Saccharothrix violaceirubra: one gene and its partner. The protein of the gene in region 1 interacts with the protein of each later gene in a pairwise test. Links are inferred from orthologs where the notes say so. Each region holds a gene or a part of one and is shown on either strand. Other genes may lie near its edges.

Region 1 (15,865 bases):
CCCGCGTGCGCGGGGAAGACACTCCGTGTGAAACCGCTTGGAAGGCAAGTGGGAGACCATCCCCGCGTGCGCGGGGAAGACACACTTGTTGACCTGGGGTTTTGGCGGGGATTGGGTCGGCTTTCATTCGGGTTTGGCGGGGCTGGGGCGTCGAGGGTGGTGCGTCGCCAGCCTGCTTGATCCTGGCAGGTGGGTCGCCTCCTGGAGGTGGCCAGGGAGGCGACCCGGTGGTCAGGCCGGTGGTTAGTGGACGGTGACCGCCAACGGATGGGTCAGGGACTCGGTGGCCACGCGGGCCGCTGTGGTGGCGTCCGTCGACAGGACCACGACCGTGTTGTCGTGGACGGCGATCACTGTCGCGTTCTCGGCCAGCACGCCGGTTTCCGTGACCACATCCACCCGCCCGCCCGGCTTCAGCAGGGTGAGGACGGCCGGGTCCGTCGGCTTCACGGCCACGGTCGCGGTATCCGGATCCGCGGTCGTCAGGCGCGCGTCGGTGAGGATCTCGCCCGCGCCGGCGGGTGACCCCAGGGTCCTGCCCTCGGCGGACGTGGGTGTCGCGGCGCCCGGTGGGGCCAGGGTGGCGGGGATCTCCGTCGTCCGCACGTCCTCCTTGGCCAGGGGGACGCCGGGCGGCAGGTCGCGGGTCGTCAGCAGGACCGTGGTGGTCGGGGGTGCCGGACGCAGCAGCAGGAACAGGCCGGTCAGTGCCGACAGGACCGCCAAGACTTTGCGGAGGTTGTGCATGGGACCGACCGTAGGGCGGTTTCGGGTCCGGAGTGGGCGAAGGCCCCCGGGCTGTGGACAACTCGGGGGCCTGTGGACAACCTGGGGATCAGGAAGCCGCCGCGGTGGACGAAGTGGACTCGCTCTTCGTCGAAGCGGAAGAAGTGGACTCGGTCTTCGCGGACGTCGTCGTCGACGAGGAACCGGTGGCGGACGACCTGTTGTCCGTCCGGTAGAAGCCGCTGCCCTTGAACACCACGCCCACGGCGCCGTAGAGCTTGCGCAGCCTGCCGGTGCACTGCGGGCACTCGGCCAACGCGGCGTCGGAGAAGGACTGCACCGCTTCGAACCGGTGATCGCACTCGGTGCAGGCGTACTGATAGGTCGGCACGGTTGCCCCTCCACGGTTCACGATTGGCACTCCGACGTCACGAGTGCCAGGCACGATGATGCGCCGGCCGACGTACGTCACGCAAACATCACAGGTCAACGTCACAACGGGAGACGGACCACACCACGCCCCGGAGTCACCACCGCGTCCATCCGGACGTCATGCGGTTCAGCCGGAAGCACCTCCACGAACTCCTCGTCGCGCACCACCGCCACCAACGCACCCGTCGCCGCCGCCAACGTCCGGTCGTAATACCCGCCGCCCTTCCCCAACCGCACGCCCGCGTGGTCCACCGCCAACGCCGGCACGAGCACGACCGCCGCCGACGCGACGGCCGACACGCCCAGCAGCGGACCGGAAGGTTCGAGCAATCCGTATGGCCCCGCGCGCAGGGCGTCAGGCGCGTACACCGCCCAATCCAACGGTCCGTCCCCTGCCACGACCGGCAACAGGACACGGAACGCCGACAACGCGTCCAGCATCGCCCGCGACCCCGGTTCCGAGCCCACCGCCCAATACGCGCACACCGTTCCACCGGGAACGACGCCGAACGCCTCCACCGCCGCGAGCCCTTCGGCCGACATGGGCGCCGCCGGGGCACTACGCCGAGCGGCGCGCAGCCGTGCGCGCTCCGTCGTCTTCCGGTCACGTTCATCGGACGTCATCGCGATTACCCCTACGCACGCCGTTACGCTCGCTCTTCATGAGCGCCTTCCAGACAGCAATCGTGCCCGCGGCGGGACTGGGCACGCGCTTCCTCCCGACCACCAAAGCGGTGCCCAAGGAGCTGCTGCCGGTCGTCGACACCCCCGGGATCGAACTGGTCGCCACCGAGGCCGCCGAGGCGGGCGCGAGCCGGCTGGTGATCGTGACCTCGCCCGGCAAGGACTCGGTCGTCGAGTACTTCCGCCCCCAGCCGGAACTGGAATCGACGCTCGAAGCGCGCGGCAAGACCGACCTGGTCGAGAAGGTCCGCCGGGCACCCGGCCTGCTGACCGTGGAGACCGCTCTCCAGGAGAAGGCGCTCGGACTCGGCCACGCGGTCGGCTGCGCCGAGGCCAACCTGACCGACGACGACGAGGCCGTCGCCGTGCTGCTGCCCGACGACCTGGTCCTGCCGCGCGGTGTCCTCAAGACGATGGCCGGCGTGCGGGAACGGTTCGGCGGCAGCGTGTTGTGCGCGTTCGACATCCCACGCGACCAGATCTCCGCGTTCGGCGTGTTCGACGTGCGCGACACCGACGACGCCGACGTCAAGCAGGTCGTCGGCATGGTCGAGAAGCCCAAGGCGGAAGACGCCCCGTCCACGTTCGCCGCGGCCGGACGCTACCTGCTCGACCGTGCGGTGTTCGACGCGCTCAAGCGCATCACGCCCGGCGCGGGCGGCGAACTCCAGCTCACCGACGCGATCGCGCTCCTGATCGCCGAGGGCCATCCTGTCCACGTCGTGGTCCACCGCGGCGGCCGGCACGACCTGGGCAACCCCGGCGGGTTCCTCAAAGCCGCCGTCGACTTCGCGCTGGACCACCCCGACTACGGTCCCGACCTGGCCGCCTGGCTGCGGGACCGGATCGGCTGAAGTCAGGAGAAGGGCCGTACATGAGGTCAGTCGACGAGCAGCTCGCCAAGGTGATCGCCGCCGCCGTGCGGCCGGCACCGGTGCGGGTGGCGATCGCCGAGGCGCAGGGACTGCTGTGCGCCGAGGAGGTCGTCGCGGAGCGCGCGTTGCCCGGTTTCGACCAGGCGGCGGTGGACGGCTACGCGGTGCGCAGCGTGGACGTCCAGTCCGCCGCCGAGGAACCGGTGCGCCTGCCGGTGGTCGGTGAGATCGCGGCCGGGTCCCGGCAGCCCAGACGGCTGCAACCCGGCCAGGCGGTCCGCATCGCCACCGGAGCGCCCCTGCCGACGCTGGCCGACGCCGTGGTGCCCGTCGGGTACACCGACGGGCACGCGGCGAACGTGACGGTCCGCCAACCGGTGCCGTCGGCCGCGTTCGTCCGCCGCACCGGCGAGGACGTGCAGACCGGCGACGTGGCCGTGCGCCGCGGCGCGGTGATCGGGTCCGCCCAGGTCGGCCTGCTGGCCGCCGTGGGGCGCAACAAGGTCCTGGTCCACCCGAGGCCCCGGGTGTCCGTGGTGTCGATCGGCGAGGAACTCGTCGACGTCGACCGCACGCCCGGCCAGGGCCAGGTCTACGACGTCAACTCCTACGCGCTGGCCGCCGCCGCGCGGGACGCGGGTGCCGAGGTCAGCCGGGTCGGCATCCAGTCGGCCGACCCGCGCCGCCTGTTGGAGGTCGTCGAAGGACGCCTGCTGCTCTCGGAGATCGTGGTGATCTCCGGCGGCGTCGGCGGCACGATCGGCGACGAGGTGCGCGCGGCGTTGTCCGACCTGGGCGACGTGGACGTCACGCGCGTGGCCATGCACCCCGGCTCCGTGCAGGGCTTCGGGCGGCTCGGGCCCGACGCCGTGCCCACGTTCCTGTTGCCAGCCAACCCGATGAGCGCCCTCGTGGTGTTCGAGGTGCTGGTGCGGCCGTTGATCAGGGCCGCGCTGGGCAAGCGCAACCCGTACCGACGCGCGGTGAGCGCGCGCCTGCTTTCGCCGTTGACGTCGACCAAGGGCCGGCGTGGTTTCCTGCGCGGCCAACTGCTGCGCGACGCCGACACGGGCGAGTACCTGGTGCAGCCGCTGGGCACGTCCGGCTCGCACCTGCTGGCGTCGTTGGCCGAGGCGAACTGCCTGATCATGGTCGACGAGGACGTCACCGACGTGTCGTCCGGCGAAGAGGTCCTGGTCAGCTTCCTGGCCCAGAGGGGATAGATGAGCGCGGGTCTGGCGTGGGACGGCGGTCGGCACCCCGGCTGGCCGGCTCGGCTGGGTCCGCTGCGGGTCGCGGCGGGCCTGGTCGCGGTGCGCCCGCCGAGGCTGTTCGACGCCTCGGCGTGGTCGCGGCTGCGGTTACGGGACCAGGAGTACCTGGAGGAGTGGGAGCCCACGGCCGTCGGCGGCTGGGCCGAGCGCAACGCCGCGTTGTCCTGGCCGGGGCAGTGGTCGTCGCTCAAGGCGTTGGCCAGGCGCGGCCAGGCGCTGCCGTTCGTGGTCACGGTGGACGGCGAGCTGGCCGGGCAGGTCACCGTGGGCAACATCGTGCGCGGGTCGCTGCGGTCGGCCTGGGTCGGCTACTGGGTCGCGGCCGACCGGGCGGGCGGCGGCGTGGCCACGGCGGCGTTGGCCGCGGTCGTCGACCACTGCTTCGGCTACGCGGGACTGCACCGCCTTGAGGCGACCGTGCGGCCGGAGAACGCGGCGAGCCTGCGGGTGCTCGCGAAAGCGGGATTCCGGGAGGAAGGACTCTTCCGGAGGTATTTGGACGTGGCCGGTGATTGGCGCGATCACCTGTGCTATGCGATGACCGCCGAAGAGACCTTCCCCGAGGGACTTGTGCGCCGATTGGTCGCACAGGGGTACGTCCGAAGCGCCTGATCACAGGGCTGAGTGGACTATTCGGATCGCCCGAAAGTGGGTGATGGACCACACTTTGGTACCCATTCCGGTCGGCGAGCCTCCGACACAGGTGTGACTGTTGTGACTAGCGTGGCGTACGCACAGTGCGCGCCGCAGGCAGGGGGAGGTGACGGGGAATGCCGAGTTCGCTGATCGTGGTCGGTCTGGTCGTGGCCTGGCTGGTCGTCCTCGTCCCCGTCGTGGCACGCAGGCGCGCGGACGCGCGCAGCAGCATGGAGGAGGAGTACGACGCCATGCCTGACGCCGAGTTCGACGACTACGAGGACCCCGCCGACGAGTACGACGAGGAGGTCCACCGGCCGTACCGCCCCGGCAGGGGCGGGTTCGACCCGGAGACCGCCGCCGCCGTCGCCCAGGCGAAGTACGCCTTCCGCCGGCGTGTGGTCGCGGTCCTGCTGCTCGTGGCCCTGGCCACCGGCCTCGTCGCGGGACTGCTGTTCACGCCCGCGTGGTGGGCGCACGGCGCGGTCGACGCGACGCTGTTCGGCTACCTCGCCTACCTGCGCCGCCAGGTGCGGATCGAGGAGGACATCCGGTCCCGCCGCCAGGCCCGCCTGACCCAGGGCCGGCGCCGCCCGGCCCGCAGCCCGGAGGAAGACGACCGCCACGAGCACGACGAGGACCGCCCGGAGCCGTCGCGCCCGCGCTTCGAGCACCAGGTGCGTCCCGGCACGGTCGTCGTCGACATGGACGACGAAGACCCGGCGTTCGACGAGCTGGAGGGCTTGGACGCCCTCCCGTACCGCCGGGCCGCGGGCGAATGAGGGGGGTGGTGAAACCACCCCCCGACGCCTGATATGCTTCCCCCGCACGACGACAACCGAACACGGGGCTGTAGCGCAGTTGGTAGCGCGACTCGTTCGCATCGAGTAGGTCAGGGGTTCGATTCCCCTCAGCTCCACACATGAAGTTGCGGATGAAACCCCTGAGCGCTTGGAAATCCCAGGTCAGGCGCTCACAGGGGTTTCATCCGTATCGGGGTTTGGTCGCGGCACGTTGCGTCGCTTACCAGAACTTCCGTCGAGCTGCCTGGACCTTCATTCGGGGCGCCATGCCGGCTTCTCGCGAGGTCAACGAGAACCTTGGTGATCCTGCACGGGTGTGGTGAATCGTGTCGCACGCCCCGAATCCGGACCTTCGACACGCGGGCTCGTGGCTTGTGTCCCCGCTTCTTTGGTTTGGTCATCAGCGTTGCCGCCTTGTCGCGACGGTTCATTGGTCACGCAGGTGGGGATGGTCGCCGGGGTGATCCGCCTGCAACTCCGTCGGTCACTTGTCGCTTCGCGCGGCCTGCGTGGGGTTTTCCCTTTCGCCGGATATCCGGTCGTCCCGCCGGCGCCGGTTTCGTTCCTGGCGTTCCCGTTCGCGGCGGCCGTAGGTCGCGTTGCGGACGGTCTCTTCGTCTTCCAGGCTTGATCCGAGCGAGCCGGCGACGATGCCCACCGAGCTGCACAGCCAGACCAGGTTCAGGTACGAACCCACACCGACCGAGTGCCCGAGTGACTGGGCGAAATAGCCGCTGTCGATCAGGACGGCCGCCGCGAGCAGGGAGAGCACGTACAGGATCGCGTACATGCACGCCACCCCGAGTGCCAGTGTGGTGGCCGTGGAACCGTTGTACAGCAGCGCTTTGCGTCGCCCTGCGGATTCGGAGGGCCGGTCCCAGAGGTGGTTGTACGCGGTCAGCCACGCCGTCATGACCAGGATGGTGACCACGGTGATCGCCGCCAGCCGCAGCGGGGACAGCGCGTCCGCGAGTTGCCGGAACGAGCTGGTGACGATGCCGTAGGCGGCGGTCCCGGCCGCGGCCGCGGTGGCGCCCGCGAGGTGCGGGACGAGCCGCCACGGACGGTTGTCCCGGACCATCCCGGCCAGCAGCCGCAGCCGGCCACGCAGGCCGACCAGAGTGAGGTGGGTCGCCGACGACTGGCGTTCGCCGGGCATCCGCGGCGTCGGGGCCGGCACTTCACGCAGCCGTGCCGCCGTCCCGTGTCCGCCGTGACCGCCGTCGACCCCGGACCGGCGTGACACCAGTTGCCGCACCACGCGGACCAGCAACGCGCGTGCCCGGCGTCGCACGAGGACGGCGCCGAGGGCGGGCAGGGAGATCATCGCGACACCGTGCTCGACGTCGACTCCGGCGACGACGGGGTCGGTTCCCGCGCGCCGGGGCAGGTCGGTGACCAGGACCAGCAGGTCCCAGCCCCGGTCCTGGCGGTGCCGCTGCGACAGCGTGCGCATCGGGATGTCGCCGTTTTCGTCCAGCGGGAGCTGGTCGACCTCGTGCTCCGCCCGCCACCACGTCTGCCCGTTCACCTGGGTGGCGAAGAGTTCGGGGAGCTCGTCGGCGATCGTCGTGATCACCCGCTCCGGCCGCCCTCCGCCGGTCAGCACCCCGACGGCCACCTGGTGCGGCGCGTTCATGTGGTTCACCTCGCTCCTCGGCAGCGGCCGGTTTCCCCGACGGGTGCCGGCCAGATCAGCCGGGCCGGACAGCGGGTCAGAGCCGAAGAGCCGGATGCCGGGAGGTCGCCACGCGGTAGGCCCGTGCCGGTGGCGTGCCCCGCCGCTCCCGGCGTCCCCGCGCGACCAGCACCAGCAGCCACACCACCCCGATCGCCGCGATCAGGCCCTGCCCCACCGCGGGCGGCCGTGTCGACGACACTCGGGTACCGGGCCGCGGAACCGGGCTCCGCGACGTCTTCGAGCCTTGGAGGCAGCGCAGTGAGGACCACAGCGCGGCATGCGGTTTCGGGTCGTCGACGACCGCGCGGTACCAGGAAAACACTTCGGCCAGCGGGGTGTCGTCCATCGCGTACAGCACGGGCGGCGCGAGCCCGGTCAGCTCGAACACGCCGTCGAGCGCGGTCAGCCTGTCCTCCGCGCGGTGCATGAGTGCGAGCAGGCTGTCGTCCACCTGCCCGACCTGGGACAGGTCGAGCATCAGGTGCCGCGTGCCGGCGACCTCGGGTGGTGCACGCGCGCCTGTCCGGTGAGGAGTTGCGGCTCGGCGAACGCGGCCACCCACGCCGGCCGATCGAGGTTGAGTGAGAGTCCGTTGGCCATACTCATGACCGGCATCACGCCTCCTGCGAGAGATGTTCGTGGACGAACCGGACGGCCATGGCGCCTTCCCCGATCGCCGAGGCCACCCGTTTGACCGAGCCGTGGCGTACGTCCCCCACCGCGAACACCCCGGGCCTGTTCGTTTCCAGCACCAGCGGCGCGCGATGCACCCCGCGCCAAACGTCGGCGTCCCGGAACCCCTCGGCGTCCGCCCCGGTGAGCACGAACCCGTCCTCGTCGAGGGCGACCGTCCCCGAAAGCCAGGCCGTGTGCGGGGAAGCTCCGATGAAGACGAACAACGCGCGGGCGTCGAGGACGCGGCGCTCGCCGGTGCGGTTGTTCTCGACGACCACGGATTCGAGGCCGTCCCCGCCGACGAGCTCACGGACTTCGGTGTGGCCGAGCACGCTGATCCGCGGATGCTGCTCGACCTGGTCGACGAGGTAGCGGGACATGTTCGCGGCGAGATCGCCGCCGCGCACCAGCAGATGGACCACCGGCGAACCTTCCGCGAGGAACACCGCCGCCTGGCCGGCCGAGTTGCCGCCGCCGACCACCGCCACCGGAGAAGCCAGGCATCGACGCGCTTCGTGCACAGTCGCGGCGTAGTAGACGCCGGTCGCCTCGAACGTCTCGATGCCGGGTACGACGAGCCTGCGGTAGCGGGCACCGGAGGCGATCACGACGGTGTGGGAAACGATCTCGATGCCGTCGTCGAATCCGACGGCGTAACGGCCGCCGCGTGCTTCGAGGGTGCGTGCCTGGGCCGGCACGGCGACCCGGGCCCCGAACTTGGCCGCCTGGATCACCGATCGCTCGGCCAGCTCCGCGCCGGAGATCCCCGGTGGGAAGCCGAGGTAGTTCTCGATGCGGGACGTCGTCCCGGCCTGGCCGCCCGGGGCCATGGCGTCGAACGCCGACAGCCGCAAACCGTCGGAAGCGCCGTAGACCATCGCGGCCAGGCCGCTGGGCCCGGCGCCGACGACGAGCACGTCCCGCACACCGGTTTCGGGTTCCGGCGGCAGCAGCCCGATTCTCCCGGCCAGCTCGGCGGTGCTCGGGTTCCGCAGCACTTCGGTGCCGTTCACCACGACCACCGGGGTGTCCGCGACGGCGACGCCGAAGCGCTCCAGGAGCGCCTCGGTCTGCTGGTCCTTGTCGACGTCGACCAGCCGGTACGGGAGCCGGTTGCGCGCCACGAACTCCAGCAGCCGCCTGGTGTCCGGCGAGTAGCAGGAACCGACGATCCTCAGCCCGTTGCCGGATCCGATGAGGAGGGTCCTGCGCACGAGGTAGGCACGCAGGATCAGGTCGCCGAGCACCGGGTCGCCGAGCACCAGGTGCCGCACCGCGCTCACCGGGATGGCAAGCACCTCGCCGGGGTCGGCGGCCACGGCGCCGACGAACGCGGGCAGGCCTTCGAGCAGTCCGAGCTCGCCCAGGAACCGGCGAGGGCCGTGCACGCGGACGACCTTCGCGTCGTCCCCGGTTCCTTCGGTGACGGCGACCTTGCCGCTCAAGATCACAAAGAACTCGGACGGCCACCCGCCCTGCGCGTACAGCACCTCGCCGGCCCGGACCGGACGGCGTTCACCCTCTTCGCCGAGCACGCGGATCTGCTCGTCCGTGAGCCGGGGGAAGGCACCGCAGGAGTCCGGGGTCTCGGTCAGCGGCGTGCCGAGGTCGATCCTTGTCGAGGCGGTCATACGAATGTCCGATCGACGTAGCACCAGCGCCAGGTCTCCCCGGGCTCGAACGAGCGCACGATCGGGTGCACGATGGCGTGGGCGTGCTTGCCGGCGTGCTTCATGGGCGACGAGTCGCAGCAGCCGACGTGCCCGCACGTCAGGCACAACCGCAGGTGCAGCCACGGCGTGCCGGCGATCAGGCACTCCTCGCAGCCCTGCGGGGTTCGCGGCACCACGTCCCGGACGAGGGCGAGATGCCGGTCGACGGCACCGGTCATCGCACGTCACCGACCCTGGTCGAGGTTGGCCGAGCCGGCGCCTGGTCGAGCCACTCGCGCAGCACGGGGACGGGCGCGGCGCCCGCTTGCCGCGCGACGACCTCGCCGCCGCGCAGCACCATGAGCGTCGGCACGGCCTTCACGTCGAACCGCTGGGACAGCACGGGTGCCCTATCGACGTCGACCCTCACGAGCTTGACCTTCCCGGCCCGCTCCCGGGCCGGCTGGGCCGGCGCGGGGCCGACCTGGCGGCAGGGCCCCCACCAGGTGGCCCGGAGATCGACCGGCACCGGCATCGTGGCCCGCTCCGCGAGTTCCGCGAAGTCGTTGTCGCCCGCGTCGACGATCCAGGGCAGCGGCTGATGGCAGTGCCCGCAGGTCGGTTTGCCCGAGGCGGCGGCCTGGACGCGGTTCTTGTGGCCGCAGTGTTCGCAGACGACCGTGCCGGCGGTGTCGGTGCTCATGCCGCGGACCTCCCTTCGCCCCCGCTGTAGGTGACGACGAGCTCGCCGTCCTTGGCGTCGACGGTGATCACCAGTCCCTCGGTCGGTTCACCGCGCAGCAGCGTGCGGCCGATCTTGGTCTCGACCTCGTGGGAGATGTACCGGCGCAGCGGCCGGGCGCCGTACACGGGGTCGAAGCCGTGCCGGGCGATGAGTTTCCTCGCCTGGCCGGTCAGCTCGACCGCGATGCCCAGTTCGGCCAGCCGGTGGCGCAGCTCGTCGAACCGCAGGTCGACGATCCGCTCGATCTCGCCCGGCCCGAGCGGGGTGAACAGCACGATGTCATCGACGCGGTTGAGGAACTCCGGTCGGAAGTGGTGTCGCAGCTCGGCCAGCACGGCGTCGCGGGCGTACGGCTTGATCTCGCCGGTGGAGGTGACCCCGTCGAGCAGGTGCTGGGAGCCGATGTTGGAGGTCATGATGATCACCGTGTTGCGGAAGTCGACGGTCCGGCCCTGCGCGTCGGTGATCCTTCCGTCGTCGAGGACCTGGAGCAGCGTGTTGAACACGTCCGGGTGCGCCTTTTCGATCTCGTCGAACAGCACGACCGAGTAAGGCTTGCGCCGTACGGCTTCGGTGAGCTGCCCGCCCTCGTCGTAGCCGACGTAGCCCGGGGGAGCGCCCAGCAGCCGCGAGACGGTGTGCCGCTCCTGGTACTCGCTCATGTCGAGCCGGACCGTGTTCTCCTCGCTGTCGAACAGGGCCGCCGCCAGGGTCTTGGCCAGCTCGGTCTTCCCGACCCCGGTCGGGCCGAGGAAGAGGAACGACCCGATCGGCTTGCGCGGATCGCGGATCCCCGACCGCGCCCGGATGACCGCGTCGGCGACCAGCCGAACGGCCTCGTCCTGGCCGATCACCCGCTCGTGCAGGATCTCGTCGAGCCGCAACAGCTTCTCCCGCTCGCCTTCCCGCAGCCGGGAAACCGGGACCCCGGTCCACGAGGCGACGATCTCGGCGATCTCGTCCTCGGTGACGACCTCGTGCAGCAGCCGCTTCCGGCCCTGCTTGTCCGCCAGCCGTTCTTCCTCCGCGGCAAGCCGGCGCTCGGCTTCGGTGATCTCGCCGTAGCGCAGCTCGGCCGCGCGGTTCAGGTCGTAGTCCCGTTCCGCTTCTTCGGCTTCGTGGCGCAGCAGTTCCAGTTCGGACCGCAGTTCCTGAACCCGCCGGATCCCCTGGCGCTCGGCTTCCCACTGCGCCTTCTTCGAGTCCGCTTCGGCACGAAGATCGGCGAGTTCGCGGTCGAGGTCCGCCGGCCGCGCCTTGCCGGCCTGGTCGGATTCCCTGGACAGCGCGGCCTGCTCGATCTCCAGGCGGGTGACGCGCCGGGTGAGCTCGTCGAGTTCCGCGGGCATGGAGTCGATTTCCGTGCGCAGCCGCGCGCACGCCTCGTCGACCAGGTCGATCGCCTTGTCCGGAAGGAACCGGTCGGTGATGTACCGGTGGGACAGAGTCGCGGCGGCGACCAGCGCGCCGTCCTGGATCTTGACCCCGTGGAACACCTCGAGCCGCTCCCGCAGTCCGCGCAGGATCGAGATGGTGTCCTCGACGGAGGGTTCGTCGACGACGATCGGCTGGAACCGGCGCTCCAGCGCGGCGTCCTTCTCGATGTGCTTGCGGTACTCGTCGAGCGTCGTCGCCCCGATCATGTGGAGTTCACCGCGCGCCAGCATCGGCTTGAGCATGTTCCCGGCGTCCATCGCGCCTTCGGTGGCGCCGGCCCCGACGACCGTGTGGAGTTCGTCGACGAAGAGCAGGATGCGTCCCTCTTCGGCTTTGACCTCGGCCAGCACGGCCTTGAGCCGCTCCTCGAACTCGCCGCGGTACTTCGCCCCGGCGACGAGGGCGCCGATGTCGAGCGAGAAGATCGTCTTGTCCCGCAAGCCCTCCGGCACGTCGCCGCGCACGACCCGCTGGGCGAGGCCCTCGACGATCGCCGTCTTGCCGACGCCGGGGTCGCCGATCAGCACGGGGTTGTTCTTCGTCTTCCGCGACAGGATCTGGATCACCCGGCGGATCTCGGCGTCCCGGCCGATCACCGGGTCGAGCTTGCCCGACCGCGCGTCGGCGACCAGGTCACGGCCGTACTTCTCCAGCGCCTCGTACGCGCCCTCGGGTGTCGCCGAGGTGACCCGCTGGTTGCCGCGGATCTTGGTCAGCGCCGTCAAGAACGATTCGCGCGTCACGCCGTACTGGGTCAGCAGCCGCCCCGCCGCGGACTTCGCACCCTCGTCCGCGAGGGCCCGGACGAGGTGTTCGACGGAGACGTATTCGTCCTTGAGCCGCTTGGCTTCCCGTTCGGCGGCATCCAGCAGCCCGGCGAGGCGCCGGGTGACGTAGACCTGCCCGGGGGTGGCGCCGGGGCCGGTCACCTTCGGCCGCCGCGCGAGTTCCGCTTCGGTTGCTTCGCGGAGACCGTCGACGTCCGCGCCGGTCCGCGCGAGCAGCCGGGGTGCCAGGCCGTCGGCCGGGTCGAGCAGGGCGAGCAGCAGGTGCTCCCCGTCGGTCTCGGTGTGGCCGTGGCGCTGTGCCACGCTTTGGGCCTCCTGCAGCGCTTCCTGCGATTTCCGGGTCAGCTTGCTCATGTCCATCGCCGATGGCTCCTGACTTGGGCTTCGAGGACGTCGATGCGGTCCAGCAGGTCGAGCACGAGCCCGATGGCCGCGTAGTTGAGGCAGAGGCCCGTGCGCAGGCGCTGGATGCGCGCGAGAGCGGCGACGGCGGACGGCGCGAACCACAGCCGCCCGCTCGAGTCGGCGGTGCCGTCCACGAGGCTCAGCGCGACGAACCGGCGGAGCAGCTCCGGGTGCAGTCCGCTTCGCGCGGCGACCGTGTCGAGGCTGAGCCGGACCGGGTGGGCGAGCAGGTACTCGGCCATCAGGTCCTCCTCGGGTCGAAATCGGACACGGCGGCGAGCTCCTCGAAGAGCTCGTGCTCCCGCTTTCCGAGCTTCTTCGGCACCATCACGCGCACCTCGGCGTAGAGATCGCCCGGCTTGCCCCTGGGGTTGGGCAGGCCCTCGCCGCGCAGCCGCAGCCGCCGTCCGGTCGACGAGCCGGGCACGACCCGCACCTTCACTTCACCACCGGGAGTCGGCACGGGAACTGTGGCGCCGAGCGCCGCCTCCCAGGGCGACACCGGCAGTTCGACCGTGATGTCGCGCCCGGACAGGCGGTAGCGGGGATGCGGCTTGATCCGCACCACGAGGTGGAGGTCACCGGGCGCGGCGTTCCCGGACGCCCGCCCGCCCTGACCGGCGAGCCGGATGCGCTGCCCGTCGAGCACGCCGGCCGGAATCTCGACGTCGTAACCGCGCGCGCCCGTGCCGGCGATGCTCAAGTGCCGTCGCCCGCCCCGGTAGGCATCCTCGATCGTCAGGTCGAGCTCGGCCTCCTGGTCGGCCCCCGCGATCGGCCCGCCGGAGCCTCGGCTCCGGAAGAAGCCGCCCAGCAGGTCCTCGATGTCGACACCTTCGAACCCGCCACCGAATCCCGGCCCCGCCTGGGCGTGGCGGACACGGCCGCCACCCCGCCCGCCGGCACCCGCGTACGCCCGCTCGTCGAAGTCGTCGGGCACCCGGCGGAAATCCGCGCCGAACCGGTCGTACTTCTTGCGCTGCTCCGGGTCGGACAGCACCTGGTACGCCTCGCTGATCTCCTTGAAGCGCTCTTCGGCACCCGGCTCGGAGTTCACATCCGGGTGGAGCTGCCGGGCCAGTTTCCGGTACGCCCGCTGAATCTCGTCGGCACTCGCGGTCCTGGCGACACCGAGGGCCTCGTAGAAGTCGGTGGCCACCGGCCGTCACCCCCGCGACCTGGACACCGCCACGGCCGTCGGCCGCAGCTGGTGCCGATCGGTCCCGTAGCCGGGGCGCACGACCTGGGTCACGGTGTTCGGCTCGGTGGCCGGGTCCTCGACCACGGCGACGACCTCGTGCCGGTTCGGGTCGAACCGGACGCCGGTTTCGTCGTCACGCGGGTACCCGAGCCCGGCGAGCAGCCCGACGGCTTGCTCCCGGATCGCGTGGACGCCCTGCACGATGCCCGACGGGTCCGCCTCGGCGTGCGCGAGCGCCAGTTCGAGGTTGTCCAGCACCGGAAGCCAGGCCGCCGCGACCCGCGCCCGCTCGGCTTCGGTCGCCCGGCGCAGTTCGGCGGCATGGCGCTTGCGCACGTTGTCGAGGTCCGCCGCCGTCCGCCGCCACCGGTCCTCGAACTCGGCGATCTTCTCGTCCGCCCCGGTCGCCGAGGCCGGCGCCTGCCGGGAGCCGTCCTCGGCGATCTCCGCGGAGGGGTTCTCGTGTTCCGCGGCACTTCCTGTGGTGGCCATCGATCCGCCTCACGTCCGGTCGAAGTCCGCGTCGATCACGTCGTCCTCGTCGGCCGCCTGCTGCGGGCCGCCGCCGGAACCGTTGCCGCCGCCGCTCGCCCGGGGCGCGTTGAGCCCGGCCAGCATCTGCTGCAGTTCGGAGGTCAGCGACCGCACCCGGTCCAGGGGAGCGGCGTCTTTCACCGCCTCACGAGCCTCTTGGATGAGCATCTCCGCGCGCGCCTTCTCGTGCGGCGCAGTGGTGTCCGTGATGGTCCGTTCGACCTGGTAGGCGGCCGAGTCGAGCAGGTTGCGCGCGTCGATCTCCTCGCGCAGCCGCTGGTCCTCGGACCGGTTGCGTTCGGCTTCGGTGACCATGCGGTCGACCTCCGCCTGGTCGAGGTTCGAACTCTCGCTGATCGTGATGCCCTGCTGCGCGCCGGTGTCCTTGTCCTTCGCGGTGACATCCAGGATGCCGTTGGCGTCGACGTCGAACGTGACCTCGATCTGGGGCTCGCCCCGCGGCGCCGGCCGGATGTCGGTGAGCTGGAAGCGCCCGAGCACCCGGTTGTCGGCGGCCCGTTCCCGCTCGCCCTGGAGCACCACGACGTCGACCGCGGGCTGGTTGTCCTCCGCGGTGGAGAACACCTCGGTCCGCCGCGCCGGGATCGTCGTGTTGCGCTCGATGATCTTCGTCATCACGCCGCCGCGGGTTTCCACGCCGAGCGACAGCGGGGTGACGTCGAGCAGCAGGACGTCCTTGACCTCACCCTTGAGCACCCCCGCCTGGACCGCCGCGCCGAGCGCGACGACCTCGTCCGGGTTGACGCTCATGTTCGGGTCCTTGCCCCCGGTCAGCCTGCGGACCAGGCTCTGCACGGCCGGGATCCGGGTCGACCCGCCGACCAGGATGACCTCGTCGATGTCGTTCGCGGTCACCTTCGCGTCGGCCATCGCCTGCTTGACCGGGCCGAGGCACCGTTCGACCAGGTCCGCGGAGATCTGCTCGAACACCGAACGCATCAAGGTGGTCGTGAGGTGCTTCGGGCCGTCCTTGTCCGCGGTGATGAACGGCAGGCTCACGCTGGTCTGGCTGACCGAGCTGAGCTCGACCTTCGCCTTCTCCGCGGCTTCGAAGAGCCGCTGCAGCGCCTGGGGATCCGACCGCAGGTCGATGCCGTTCTCCTGCTGGAACCGATCGGCGAGGTGGTCCACGATCCGGCGGTCGAAGTCGTCCCCGCCGAGGTGGGTGTCCCCGGCGGTCGACCGGACCTCGACCACGCCGTCGCCGACGTCGAGCAGGCTCACGTCGAAGGTGCCGCCGCCGAGGTCGAACACGAGGACCGTCTCGTGGGCCTTCGAGTCGAGTCCGTAGGCGAT
Region 2 (10,552 bases), 710 kb from region 1 along the record:
CCTCGGCCGCCTCGTCGGTCGACTCGTCGACGTCGGCCTCGTCGCCCATGCCCTTGCCGCGACCACGACCACGACGGCCACGACGGCGACGACGACGGCCTTCGCCCTCGTCACCGGCGTCCTCGTCGGCGTGCGCCTCGTCGCCGACCGGTTCGGCCGCGGGCTCCTCGTCGACGTCGGCCGTCGTCGCGGCGGGCGCGACCACGGGCACGGGCGTCGGCGGCAGGAACACCGCGGACGGCGGCGCGAACAACGGGGTGAGCGCGGCCACCTCGCGGGGCGGCAGCGCCGGTTCCTCGGTGGTCTCGTCGACCTCGCCGGTGACGATGTCGTCCCAGTCCAGCAGGCTTTCCGCGACCTTCAGGGCGAGGTCACGCGTCACGCTGGACTGCGCGCTGCGCACCGTCTCGCCGAGATCGGCGAGCGCGGCGACCACGTCCTTGCTGCTCGCGCCGAGCAGCTTCGCCAGGGCGTGCACCCTGAGCTTGGCCGGCAGATCCGCCAACTGCGGGTGTGCGGATGTGACGTTACCCCCGCCGGCGCCGCCGGCAGGCCTGTCCGTGTTCGACATGCAGCTCCTCCACCCCCGGGCGCGTCGATCGACGCGGCCGCGCAGGGGCCTCTTCTCTTTTGTCCACTCACCGCCGCGGCCGGCGGCGGGAATCCTTGCCTTCACGCCGAGCGCATGCCGCCAGGGCACGCGGTACGGCAGGTCTACTTCTCCCGCGACGACGCCGTCAGCGGTGCTCCGACAGCCGGGTCAGTCCTCCGTCACCCTGTCCGGGGAGAGCGGATCGACCAGGTTGCCATCGTCCTCGAGCCGGCCCTGCGCCATCCGGGTCGCCTTCGCGGGGACCGGCGGAACCAGGTCGGCGACGACCCGGAGCGCGCTCAGCACGTCGTCGGGTCGCACGGTAGGCGTTGTCTGCCGTACGACCGTCATGAGTATCCCACACGGTTGTGACAATCCAGGCGCATCGTGTCCGGCATCGCTCGAATGCCCGTCGACCTGGGCCGACACCAGGGCCGGCCGCACGTCGAGCAGGCGTTTGCCGTCCTTGGTGAGCCGTTCGACCTCGACCGACGTCGCGGACAGCAACGCGGCCACCGCGAACTCCAGCCGATCGGGTGACACGCCGGGCAGTTCGATCCGCCAGCGACTGGCGTCGATCCGCTCCGGGAGGTTGCCACCACCCGACTGGACGATCTCCAGGATGTCCAGGCCCGGCGGCAGGGCCGCGTCGAGGGCCGCACGCAGCGCCTCGGGCTCGACCTCCTCTACGACCTGCACCTCCACGTACTCGGCCTCGCTCGCCACACCGGTCGGTGCGGCATTCGCCCATGACACCTTCGGGTGGGGGTTGAAGCCCTGCGAGTAGGCCATGGGCACGCCCGCGCGGCGCAGTGCGCGTTCGAAGGTCCGGGCGATGTCGCGGTGCGACGTGAACCGCAACCGGCCGCGTTTCGCGTAGCGCACCCGAAGCCTCTGCACCGGTGCGGCCGACGGGTTGGGCTGGTGCTGGCGGTTCAGTGCTGCTCCCTCGGGGTATTCGGGCACGCCCGCCGGGATGGGCGTCCCGACGGTCCACGGTCCTGCTCCACGAGGACGGTACCTTGGTCGTGTCAAGCGCGGTTGAGCTTGTCTGGTTCGTCGGGCGTGGCTACCGTCCGGCACCAGTGGCCCGATCGACGGCGTGCCGACGCGCGGGCTCCCCGCCAGCCCAGCACCTGGAGGTCCCCCGTGCCTCTGCTCCGCCGCGCCCGAGCGGCAGCGGTCGGCGTGGCGTTGCTCGCGACCGGGTTCGCCCCCGGTTCGGCCTCGGCGAGCATCGCGGTGCCGACGTACGCCGCGGCGGACCCCGACGAGGTCGGCGCGTCCCACTGCATCCAGCCCGGACCGACCCTGCGCTACCTGGTGGTGTTCGACGAGGGCACGAGCAGCCCGCTGGCGGACGCCCTGGTCACGGGCGCGTGCGGCACGATCGCGACCTACCACCCGCAGATCTCGGTGGCCGTCGTGACCTCGGCCGACCCGGGGTTCGGCACGAAGATGGGGCCGGAGCGGGCCTACAGCGCGCAGGCCGACGGCAGGTCCCGGCGGACGCCCGCGAAGAAGCGCGAGGACGAACCGGTGGGCAGCCGGACGGCGGACGGCACACTGGACCGGACGGCCGAGCAGTGGGACATGGAGTTGATCCACGCCGCCGAGGCGCACGCCGTCAGCACGGGCAGCCGTGACGTCGTGGTGGGCGTGCTCGACTCGGGCGTGGACCCCACGCACCCCGACCTGGTCGACGCGCTGGACCCCGAACTGTCGGCGGGCTGCACGACCGGCGTGGCCGACCCCGCCGAGGCCGCCTGGTCGCCGACCACGTCGGTGCACGGCACGCACGTCGCGGGCACGATCGCGGCGGCCGACGACGGCCGGGGCACCACGGGCGTCGCGCCGGGCGTGCGGATCGCGTCGGTGAAGGTCGTCGACGACGACGGGTTCATCTACCCCGAATACGCGGTGTGCGGGTTCATGTGGGCGGCGACGCACGGCATGACCGTGACCAACAACAGCTACTACATCGACCCGTGGGTGTTCACCTGCCAGAACCAGGACGGGCAGAAGCTGGTCTACGAGGCCGTGCGCCGGGCCGTGGACTACGCGGCGGCGCGGGGCGTGCTGACCGTGGCGGCGGCGGGCAACGCGGCCGTCGACCTGACCAAGCCGGGCCGGGACGCGCAGAGCCCGACGAACGCCGCGCCCGAGGACGTCAAGCCGCGGCCCGTGGACAACACGTGCCTGGTGCTGCCCGCGCAGTTGCGCAACGTGGTCGCGGTCTCGTCCGTGGGCGCCAATCGGGTGAAGGCCGGGTACAGCTCGTATGGGCTGGGCGCGGTGGACGTCACGGCGCCGGGCGGTGACCGGCGGCAGGTGCCGGCGGACGGCGGGCAGGGCTGCGTGCTGTCGACCGTGCCGAACGGCTACGACTACTCCTGCGGCACGTCGATGGCAGTGCCGCACGCGTCCGGCGTGGCCGCGCTGATCGCCTCGCAGCACCCGTCGGCGGGCGCGGGCGAACTCGGACGGATGCTCAACGCGGGCGCGCAGACTGTGCCGTGCCCGGCGGACTACGACCTCAACGGCACCGGCGTGCAGGACGCGTACTGCACCGGGTACTCCGAGTACAACGGCTTCTACGGGCACGGGATGGTGGACGCGGAGGCGGCCGTCACGCGGTGACGGCCGCCTGGGGTCACCCCTTGGTCAACGCCGGGTTGCGGACCGGCGAACCCTTGCCGACGGGCGAGATCGGCAGCAGCGTCCGGCCGGTCGGCCCGACCTCGATGTCGGTGCCCATGGCCGGGCACACGCCGCAGTCGAAGCACGGCGTCCAGCGGCAGTCGTCCTGCTCGCGCTCGTCGAGGGCGTCCTGCCAGTCGGCCCAGAGCCACTCCTTGTCCAGGCCCGAGTCGAGGTGGTCCCAGGGCAGGACCTCGAGTTCCTCGCGCTCGCGCGTGGTGAACCAGTCGAGGTCGACGCCCAGCGGCCCGAGTTCGGCCGCGGCGGCCTCGACCCAGCGCTCGTAGGAGAAGTGCTCGGACCAGCCGTCGAACCGGCCGCCCTCGCGCCACACCCGTTCGATCACCAGGCCGATGCGCCGGTCGCCCCGGGACAGCAGTCCTTCGATCAGCGAGGGCTTGCCGTCGTGGTAGCGCATGCCGATGTTGCGGCCAAGCGAGCGGTCGGCGTTGACGGCCTCGCGCAGCTTGCGCAGTCGCGAGTCGACGGTGTCCGGGTCGCACTGGCCGGCCCACTGGAACGGGGTGTGCGGCTTGGGCACGAACCCGCCGATGGAGATCGTGCAGCGGATGTCCTTGCGCCCGCTGACCTCACGGCCCTTGCGGATGACGTTCTTGGCCATCTCCGCGATCTGGAGGACGTCCTCGTCGGTCTCGGTGGGCAGACCGCACATGAAGTACAGCTTCACCTGCCGCCAGCCCGCCTGGAACGCGGCGCCGACCGTCCTGATGAGGTCCTCTTCGGACACCATCTTGTTGATGACGCGGCGGATGCGCTCGCTGCCGCCCTCGGGCGCGAACGTCAGGCCGGAGCGGCGGCCGTTGCGCGACAGCTCGTTGGCCAGGTCGATGTTGAACGCGTCCACACGGGTCGACGGCAGCGACAGGCTGGTGTTCGTGCCCTCGTAGCGGTCGGCCAAGCCCTTGGTGATCTCGGCGATCTCGGAGTGGTCGGCGCTGGACAGCGACAGCAGGCCGACCTCCTCGAAGCCGGTCGCCTCCAGACCGCGCTGGACCATCGCGCCGATGCCCTCGATCGAGCGTTCGCGCACCGGACGGGTGATCATGCCCGCCTGGCAGAACCGGCAGCCGCGCGTGCAGCCCCGGAAGATCTCCACGCTCATCCGCTCGTGCACGCTCTCCGCGAGGGGCACCAGGGGCTGCTTGGGGTACGGCCACGCGTCGAGGTCCATCGTGGTGCGCTTGAACACCCGGTACGGCACGCGCTCGCGGTTGGGCACCACGCGCTGGATGCGCCCGTCCGGCAGGTATTCGACATCGTAGAACCGGGGCACGTAGACGCCGCCGGTCTCGGCGAGTCGGGTCAGGATCTCGTCGCGCCCGCCCGGCCGGCCCTCGGCCTTCCACGCCCGCACCAGGTCGGTGATCTCCAGGACCGCCTCCTCGCCGTCGCCGAGCACGGCGGCGTCGACGAACGGGGAGATCGGTTCCGGGTTGAACGCGGCGTGACCACCGGCGACCACGATCGGATGGTCTTCGGTGCGGTCGGCGGCGTGGATCGGGACGCCCGCGAGGTCAAGGGCGTTGAGCAGGTTGGTGTAGCCCAGTTCCGTGGAGAAGCTGACGCCGAGCAGGTCGAACGCGCCGACCGGCCGGTGGCCGTCGACGGTGAACTGCGGCACGCCGTGCTCGCGCATCAGCGCTTCCAGGTCCGGCCACACCGCGTAGGTGCGTTCGGCCAGCACGTCGGGCTGCTCGTTCAGGACCTCGTAGAGGATCATGACGCCCTGGTTGGGCAGGCCGACCTCGTAGGCGTCGGGGTACATCAACGCCCACCGCACGGCCGCGCCGTCCCAGTCCTTGACGGTCGCGTTCAACTCCCCGCCGACGTACTGCACCGGCTTGGCGACCTTCGGCAGAAGGGGTTCCAGCGCGGGGAAGACGGACTCAGCACTCACGCTTTCCAGCGTAACGGCAGGGCCCGAGGACCTCAGAACAGCGGTCCGGTCACCGTCAGGCCCAGGTCGGCGCCCACGCCGGCGTAGACGCCGAAGAACATCAGCGCGCCGCCCGCGAGCGAGAGGTCCTTGTTGAACGCGATCATCTCCTGCTGTTTGGCCTGGGGATCGGTCTGCTTCCAGAAGTCGTGCATGAGGAACGCGGTCGGCAGCAGGAAGACCACCAGCAGCAACGCGCCGAGGTCGGCCCACACGCCGAGCAGCAGCATCAGCGCGGCCACGATCATGAGCACGCCGCTGCCCGCCGTGGCGAGCTTCGGCTGCGGCACGCCCTTCGACGCCGCATACCCGGCCATCGCCTCGGTCTGGGTGAGGTGCCCGATCGCCGAGCCGAAGAAGAGGAACACGAAGAGGATTCGACCGATCAACACGAGGACGTCCACGATGACCTCCCGGAGTGGTGGTCGGACCAGTGTCGACCCGCTTCAGGTCAGCAGCAACCGGCCGATCCGGCGGGCCGCGACCACGAGCCCGACCACGGTCAGGGCCACGAAGTACAGGGCGTGGACCAGCAGTCCGACGTGCAGGTTCCCGGCCGCCAACGACCGCACCAGCTCGATCGCGTGGTAGAGCGGCGTCCAGCGGACGACCTCCTGGAACGGCCCCGGGTACACCGACAGCGGGAAGAACGTGGTCGAGAACAGGAACATCGGCGTGACCGCGAGCAGCACGAGGTCGAAGTCGTGCCACGTTCGCATGAACGTGGTCGCGGCCATGCCCACGGCGGCGAACCCGAGCGCCACCAGCAGCGCGGCGGGCACCACGAGCAGCGCCCAAGGCGTCGACACGAGGCCCAGCACGGCCATCACCGCCAGGAACCCGACCGAGTACAGGCCGCCGCGCGCCAGGCACCACATCGCCTCGCCGAGCGCGATGTCGACCGGGCCCATGGGCGTGGCCAGGACCGCGTCGTAGGTCTTGGCGTACTTGAACTTGAAGAAGACGTTGAACGTCGACTCGAACACGGCGCCGTTCATCGCGGACGCGGCCAGCAGCGCGGGCGCGACGTACGTGGCGTAGTCGACCGGTCCACCCGGCGCGTCCACCGAAGTGACGAGTTGCCCGAACCCGAAGCCCAGCGAGAGCAGGAAGAACAGCGGCTCGAAGAACCCGGACACCAGCGACAGCGCCGCCCGGCGGTGGACCAGGTACGACCGTTCGACCAGGACGTGCGCCCGACGCGCGTACAGGCCGGGCGGCACGATCCGCAGCGTGAGACCCGTGCTCATCGGCGCTCCTCCCCCGCGTGGGTCGGCGTGGGCGGACGACCGGGGCCGCGGGTGCGCGGACCCCGGCGGTCGGGCGCGCCGACCTCGCCGCGCGGCGGGCGGGTGCGGATCACTGGGTCAACCTCCGGTGGAAGAAGCGGCGGGCCGGCACGGTGCCGAGCACGACCAACGCGGCCAGGTAGGCGACGTGCCCGAGGGCGGCCAGGGGCGACAGGCCGCCGAGCGCGAGGCCCCGGCACAGCTCGACGCCGTGCCACACCGGCGTCAGCCAGACGACCGGGTGCAGCCAGTCGGGCAACTGGTCGAGCGGGAAGTACGTGCCGCCGAACAACACCATCGGCATCACCAGGAACCGGTGCAGGGCGCCGAACCCGGCCGGTTGCTCCCGGGTCACGCTGAACGCCACCGTCGGCGCGCTGAACGCCATGCCCGCGAGCACGGCGGCGGGCACGGCCAGCACCGCGAGCGGGCTCGTGACCGCGCCCAGCAGGGCGGCGACAACCAGGAACGCCGTCGTCGCCAATGCCGACTGCGCCGCGATCCACACCAGGTGTCCGTAGAGGACCTGGGCCGGCGTGACCGGCGTGGCCACCAGGCCCACGTACCTCTTCTCCCACTTCAACGCCGACAGCACCGCGTACGTCGACTCCTGGATCGTGGCCTGGAGTGCCGTGACGACCAGCAGCGCGGGCGCGAGGAACTCCACGTACGGCAGCCCGCCGGTCGCCGGGCCCGGCCGCACCTGGGACCCGAAACCCAGTCCCAGGGCGAGCAGGAACAGCACGGGCTGGAGGAAGTTGGACACCACCGACGCCCGCCAGTTGCGCCGATACCAGGTCAACCGGTGCTCGACGCAGACCAGCACGGCCCGCACGGGCCCGAGGACGACCGCCATCAGTCCACCAACGTCCGTCCGGTCAGTCGGAGAAAGACGTCCTCCAGCGACGACCGGCGCACCAGGCTGGACGTCGGACGCACACCCCGCGAGTGGACGGCGGCGAGCGTGGCCTCCCCGTCGTCGGTGTAGAGCAGCAGCCGATCGGGCAGGACCTCGACCCGGTCGGCGAGCCCGTCGACGAGGTCGGGGTCCTGGCCGTCCGGCGGGAACCGCAGTTCGAGCACCTCCCGCGTCGAGTACCGCCGGATGAGGTCGGCCGGGGACCCCTCGGCGGCGATCAGCCCACCGTCCATGACCACCAACCTGTCGCAGAGCTGCTCGGCCTCGTCCATGTAGTGGGTCGTGATGATCAACGTGACGCCGGACTGCTTGAGCCGGAAAAGGCGGTCCCACAACAGGTGCCGGGCCTGCGGGTCGAGGCCGGTGGTCGGCTCGTCGAGCAGCAGCAGCTCGGGCTCGTTGACCAGTGACCGGGCGATGGTCAGCCGCCGCTTCATGCCGCCCGACAACGAGTCCACCTCGGCGTCGGCCTTGTCCGTGAGCTGCGCGAACTCCAGCAGCTCCGCGGCCTTGGCCCGCACGGTGGACCGCGACAACCCGAAGTACCGGCCGTAGATCTCCAGGTTCTGCCGCACGGTCAGCTCGTTGTCGAGGTTGTCCTGCTGCGGCACGACGCCCAGCCGGGCACGAATGCTCGGACCATCGCGCTCGGGGTCGAGCCCGAACACGGTCAGGTCGCCGCCGGAACGCGGCGAGACGCACGAGACCATCCGCACGGTCGACGACTTGCCCGCACCGTTGGGGCCGAGGAAGCCGAACGCCTCACCGGCCCGCACCTGGACGTCGATGCCGCGCACGGCCTCGAACGTCCCGAAGTGCTTGGTCAACGCCTTGGCTTCGACAAGGGTCGTGGTCACGGGGATCACGGTAACCGCGCGGTCCGACAATCCCCCGCGGGTTTTACGCTCGGTCCGTGGAGATCGACCTCATCAGACCCGACGAACCGGACGAACACCTGCGCGCCGGAGTCCACGAGGTGCTGCACGACGTCGTGGCGGCGGGCGGTGCCATCGGCTATCCGAACCCGCCGGACCGGACCGCGACGGACGCGTGGCTGGACTCCGTCTTCGACGACGTGACCCGGGGCCGGGGCGGGCTCGTCCTGGCGCGGGTGGACGGCGTGATCAGCGGCACGGCCGCGTGGCACGGCGAGGGCATGGGCGTGTTCGCGGGCTGTGCCGAGCTGCGCCGCGTGACCGCGCACCCGAGGGCTCGTGGCCTGGGCCTGGGCGCGCTGCTCGTGGCGGACGTGATCGCCACGACCAGGGCGGCGGGGCTGGAGCTGCTCACGTTGGGTGTGCGGGGCAACAACCGCAACGCGATCGGGCTGTACGAGTCCCTGGGCTTCCGGGAGTGGGGCAGGTTGCCCAACTCCGTCGCCGTGGGCGACACCCGGTTCGACTCGGTGCGCATGTACCTGCCGCTGGGCTACCCGGAGGGGACGGTGCTGCACGGTTCGGCCGAGGGCGGCAACGGGTCCTCGCCCCGTCGCCGCGCCTCGACCGGTGGCCTCAGAGCGCGGGGAACCAGATCTTGATCTCGCGCTCGGCCGACTCGACCGAGTCGGAGCCGTGCACGAGGTTGAACTGGACCTCCAGGCCGAAGTCGCCGCGGATCGTGCCCGGCGTGGCCTTCTCCACCGGGTCGGTGCCGCCGGCGAGCTGGCGGAACGCCGAGATCGCCCGGGTGCCCTCGACGACGATCGCGACCAGCGGACCGCCGGTGATGAACTCGACGAGGTCGTTGAAGAACGACTTGCCGTCGTGCTCGGCGTAGTGCTGCTTGGCGGTGGCCTCGTCGACGGTGCGCAGTTCCAGCGCGGCCAGTCGGAGGCCCTTGCGCTCGATGCGCGAGATCACCTCGCCGACCAGTCCACGGCTGACGCCATCGGGCTTGACCAGGACCAGGGTGCGCTCGCTCACGGCCGTCTGTACTCCTTCGTACGGGGTCGGTGTGGGGCAAAGAGTAGCCGCAGGGCCTCGGGAACGGCGGAACCGGGGACGATGCCGCGTCCGCTGTGCCCGAGTGCGTGTTTCAGGGTGTCCGAGTGCGTATTTCGGGGTGCCCGGGTGGAGGACTCGCGGTCAGCGGCGTGGGTCCAGGGTGGTGGACCAGAGCGAGCGCCCCTTGATGTCGCGCAGCCACACCGTAAGGCGCCCGTCGGCGGCCACCTCGACCTCGCCGAAGTGCTGGAAGCCGTCCAACGGCGTCGTGTTCGCCGCCGGCGGCGCGCTCACGAAGACCGCCTGCGGACCGAACGTCGGGTCCAGGGTGTTGGGTCCGAACGCCCCCGCGTGCAGCGGCCCGGACACGAACTCCCAGAACGGGTCGAAGTCCTGGAACGTCGCGCGGTCCGGCGAGTAGTGGTGCGCGGCGGAGTAGTGCACGTCCGCTGTGAGCCACACGGTGTTTCGGACGCGGCGACGCTTGAGTTCCTTGAGCAGCCACGCGATCTCGGTCTCCCGGCCGCCGGGCGCACCGGGCAGGCCGTTGGCCACTCCTTCGATGTCGGCGCCGTCCGGCACGGTCAGCCCGATCGGCAGGTCGGCGGCGATGATCTTCCACATGGCGCGCGAGCGGCTCAGCGAGTCGAGCAGCCAGCGGGCCTGGCGGTCGCCGAGGATGTGCCCGGCCTGGTCGCGCGGCGAGGTGTTCGCGTCCTTGTACGTGCGCATGTCGAGGATGAAGACCTCGATGTTCGGCCCGTACGAGAACTTCCGGTACACACGGCCGTCGACGGCCCGCGTGGAGTCGATGGGCTGCCACTCGTCGAACGCCTGGAACGCGCGGGCGGCCAGGACGTCGACGCGCTTCTCCGTATGGAGCGGCGAGGTCAGTGTCGATTCAGGGTATACAGACGCTCTGTGATCTCCGGGCAATCGCACTCGCTGCCGAGACGCTCATCCGGTGGAAATCTCCCGATCGCGTGATCACTTCGATGGCGTCCGGCTATAACCAACGTATGGCGGAGCCACGTCGGGACGGACTGCTGAGCGGAGACCCGGGACAGGCCGAGCGCAGCATCGACGACTGGGTCGAAGGGATGCGCAGCCGGGCAGATCGCTTGCAGGCGCTGCGCGACCAGGTGGAACGGA

The links.
Region 2: the proteins of F4559_RS29570 (region 1) and ndk interact in binary tests that used the Escherichia coli proteins (3 or more experiments, as listed by UniProt). The link is inferred for Saccharothrix violaceirubra from one-to-one orthologs.

Annotation. Positions count from the first base shown.
Region 1 is NZ_JACHJS010000001.1:6,399,088-6,414,952, reverse strand. What follows is about bases 1-2,875. They hold F4559_RS29570 (5-formyltetrahydrofolate cyclo-ligase), read right to left. Parts: upstream 1,783-2,875; coding sequence 1,219-1,782; downstream 1-1,218. Other genes in these bases: glp (molybdotransferase-like divisome protein Glp), read left to right, coding at 2,717-2,875; F4559_RS29565 (UTP--glucose-1-phosphate uridylyltransferase), read left to right, coding at 1,821-2,696; F4559_RS29575 (FmdB family zinc ribbon protein), read right to left, coding at 836-1,117; F4559_RS29580 (SAF domain-containing protein), read right to left, coding at 244-747. In the rest of the region: more of glp, read left to right, coding at 2,876-3,940; F4559_RS29555 (GNAT family N-acetyltransferase), read left to right, coding at 3,941-4,603; sepX (divisome protein SepX/GlpR), read left to right, coding at 4,762-5,409; F4559_RS29540 (hypothetical protein), read right to left, coding at 5,915-7,069; F4559_RS35635 (hypothetical protein), read right to left, coding at 7,146-7,589; F4559_RS35630 (hypothetical protein), read right to left, coding at 7,589-7,726; F4559_RS29525 (FAD-dependent oxidoreductase), read right to left, coding at 7,726-9,417; F4559_RS29520 (UBP-type zinc finger domain-containing protein), read right to left, coding at 9,414-9,677; F4559_RS29515 (thioredoxin family protein), read right to left, coding at 9,674-10,141; ATP-dependent chaperone ClpB, read right to left, coding at 10,138-12,768; F4559_RS29505 (chaperone modulator CbpM), read right to left, coding at 12,759-13,055; F4559_RS29500 (DnaJ C-terminal domain-containing protein), read right to left, coding at 13,055-13,972; F4559_RS29495 (nucleotide exchange factor GrpE), read right to left, coding at 13,979-14,506; molecular chaperone DnaK, read right to left, coding at 14,516-15,865. UniProt on the Escherichia coli protein: Involved in the removal of 5-formyltetrahydrofolate.
Region 2 is NZ_JACHJS010000001.1:5,690,532-5,701,083, forward strand. The notes cover bases 7,675-10,514. They hold ndk (nucleoside-diphosphate kinase), read right to left. Parts: upstream 9,380-10,514; coding sequence 8,969-9,379; downstream 7,675-8,968. Other genes in these bases: F4559_RS26165 (ABC transporter ATP-binding protein), read right to left, coding at 7,675-8,314; F4559_RS26170 (GNAT family N-acetyltransferase), read left to right, coding at 8,371-8,994; F4559_RS36560 (YbaB/EbfC family nucleoid-associated protein), read left to right, coding at 10,294-10,514. Outside these bases: F4559_RS26130 (translation initiation factor IF-2 N-terminal domain-containing protein), read right to left, coding at 1-571; F4559_RS26135 (TIGR03936 family radical SAM-associated protein), read right to left, coding at 761-1,492; F4559_RS26140 (S8 family peptidase), read left to right, coding at 1,742-3,232; F4559_RS26145 (TIGR03960 family B12-binding radical SAM protein), read right to left, coding at 3,246-5,210; F4559_RS26150 (DoxX family protein), read right to left, coding at 5,243-5,653; F4559_RS26155 (ABC transporter permease), read right to left, coding at 5,696-6,499; F4559_RS26160 (ABC transporter permease), read right to left, coding at 6,609-7,394; more of F4559_RS26165, read right to left, coding at 7,394-7,674; more of F4559_RS36560, read left to right, coding at 10,515-10,552. UniProt on the Escherichia coli protein: Major role in the synthesis of nucleoside triphosphates other than ATP. The ATP gamma phosphate is transferred to the NDP beta phosphate via a ping-pong mechanism, using a phosphorylated active-site intermediate.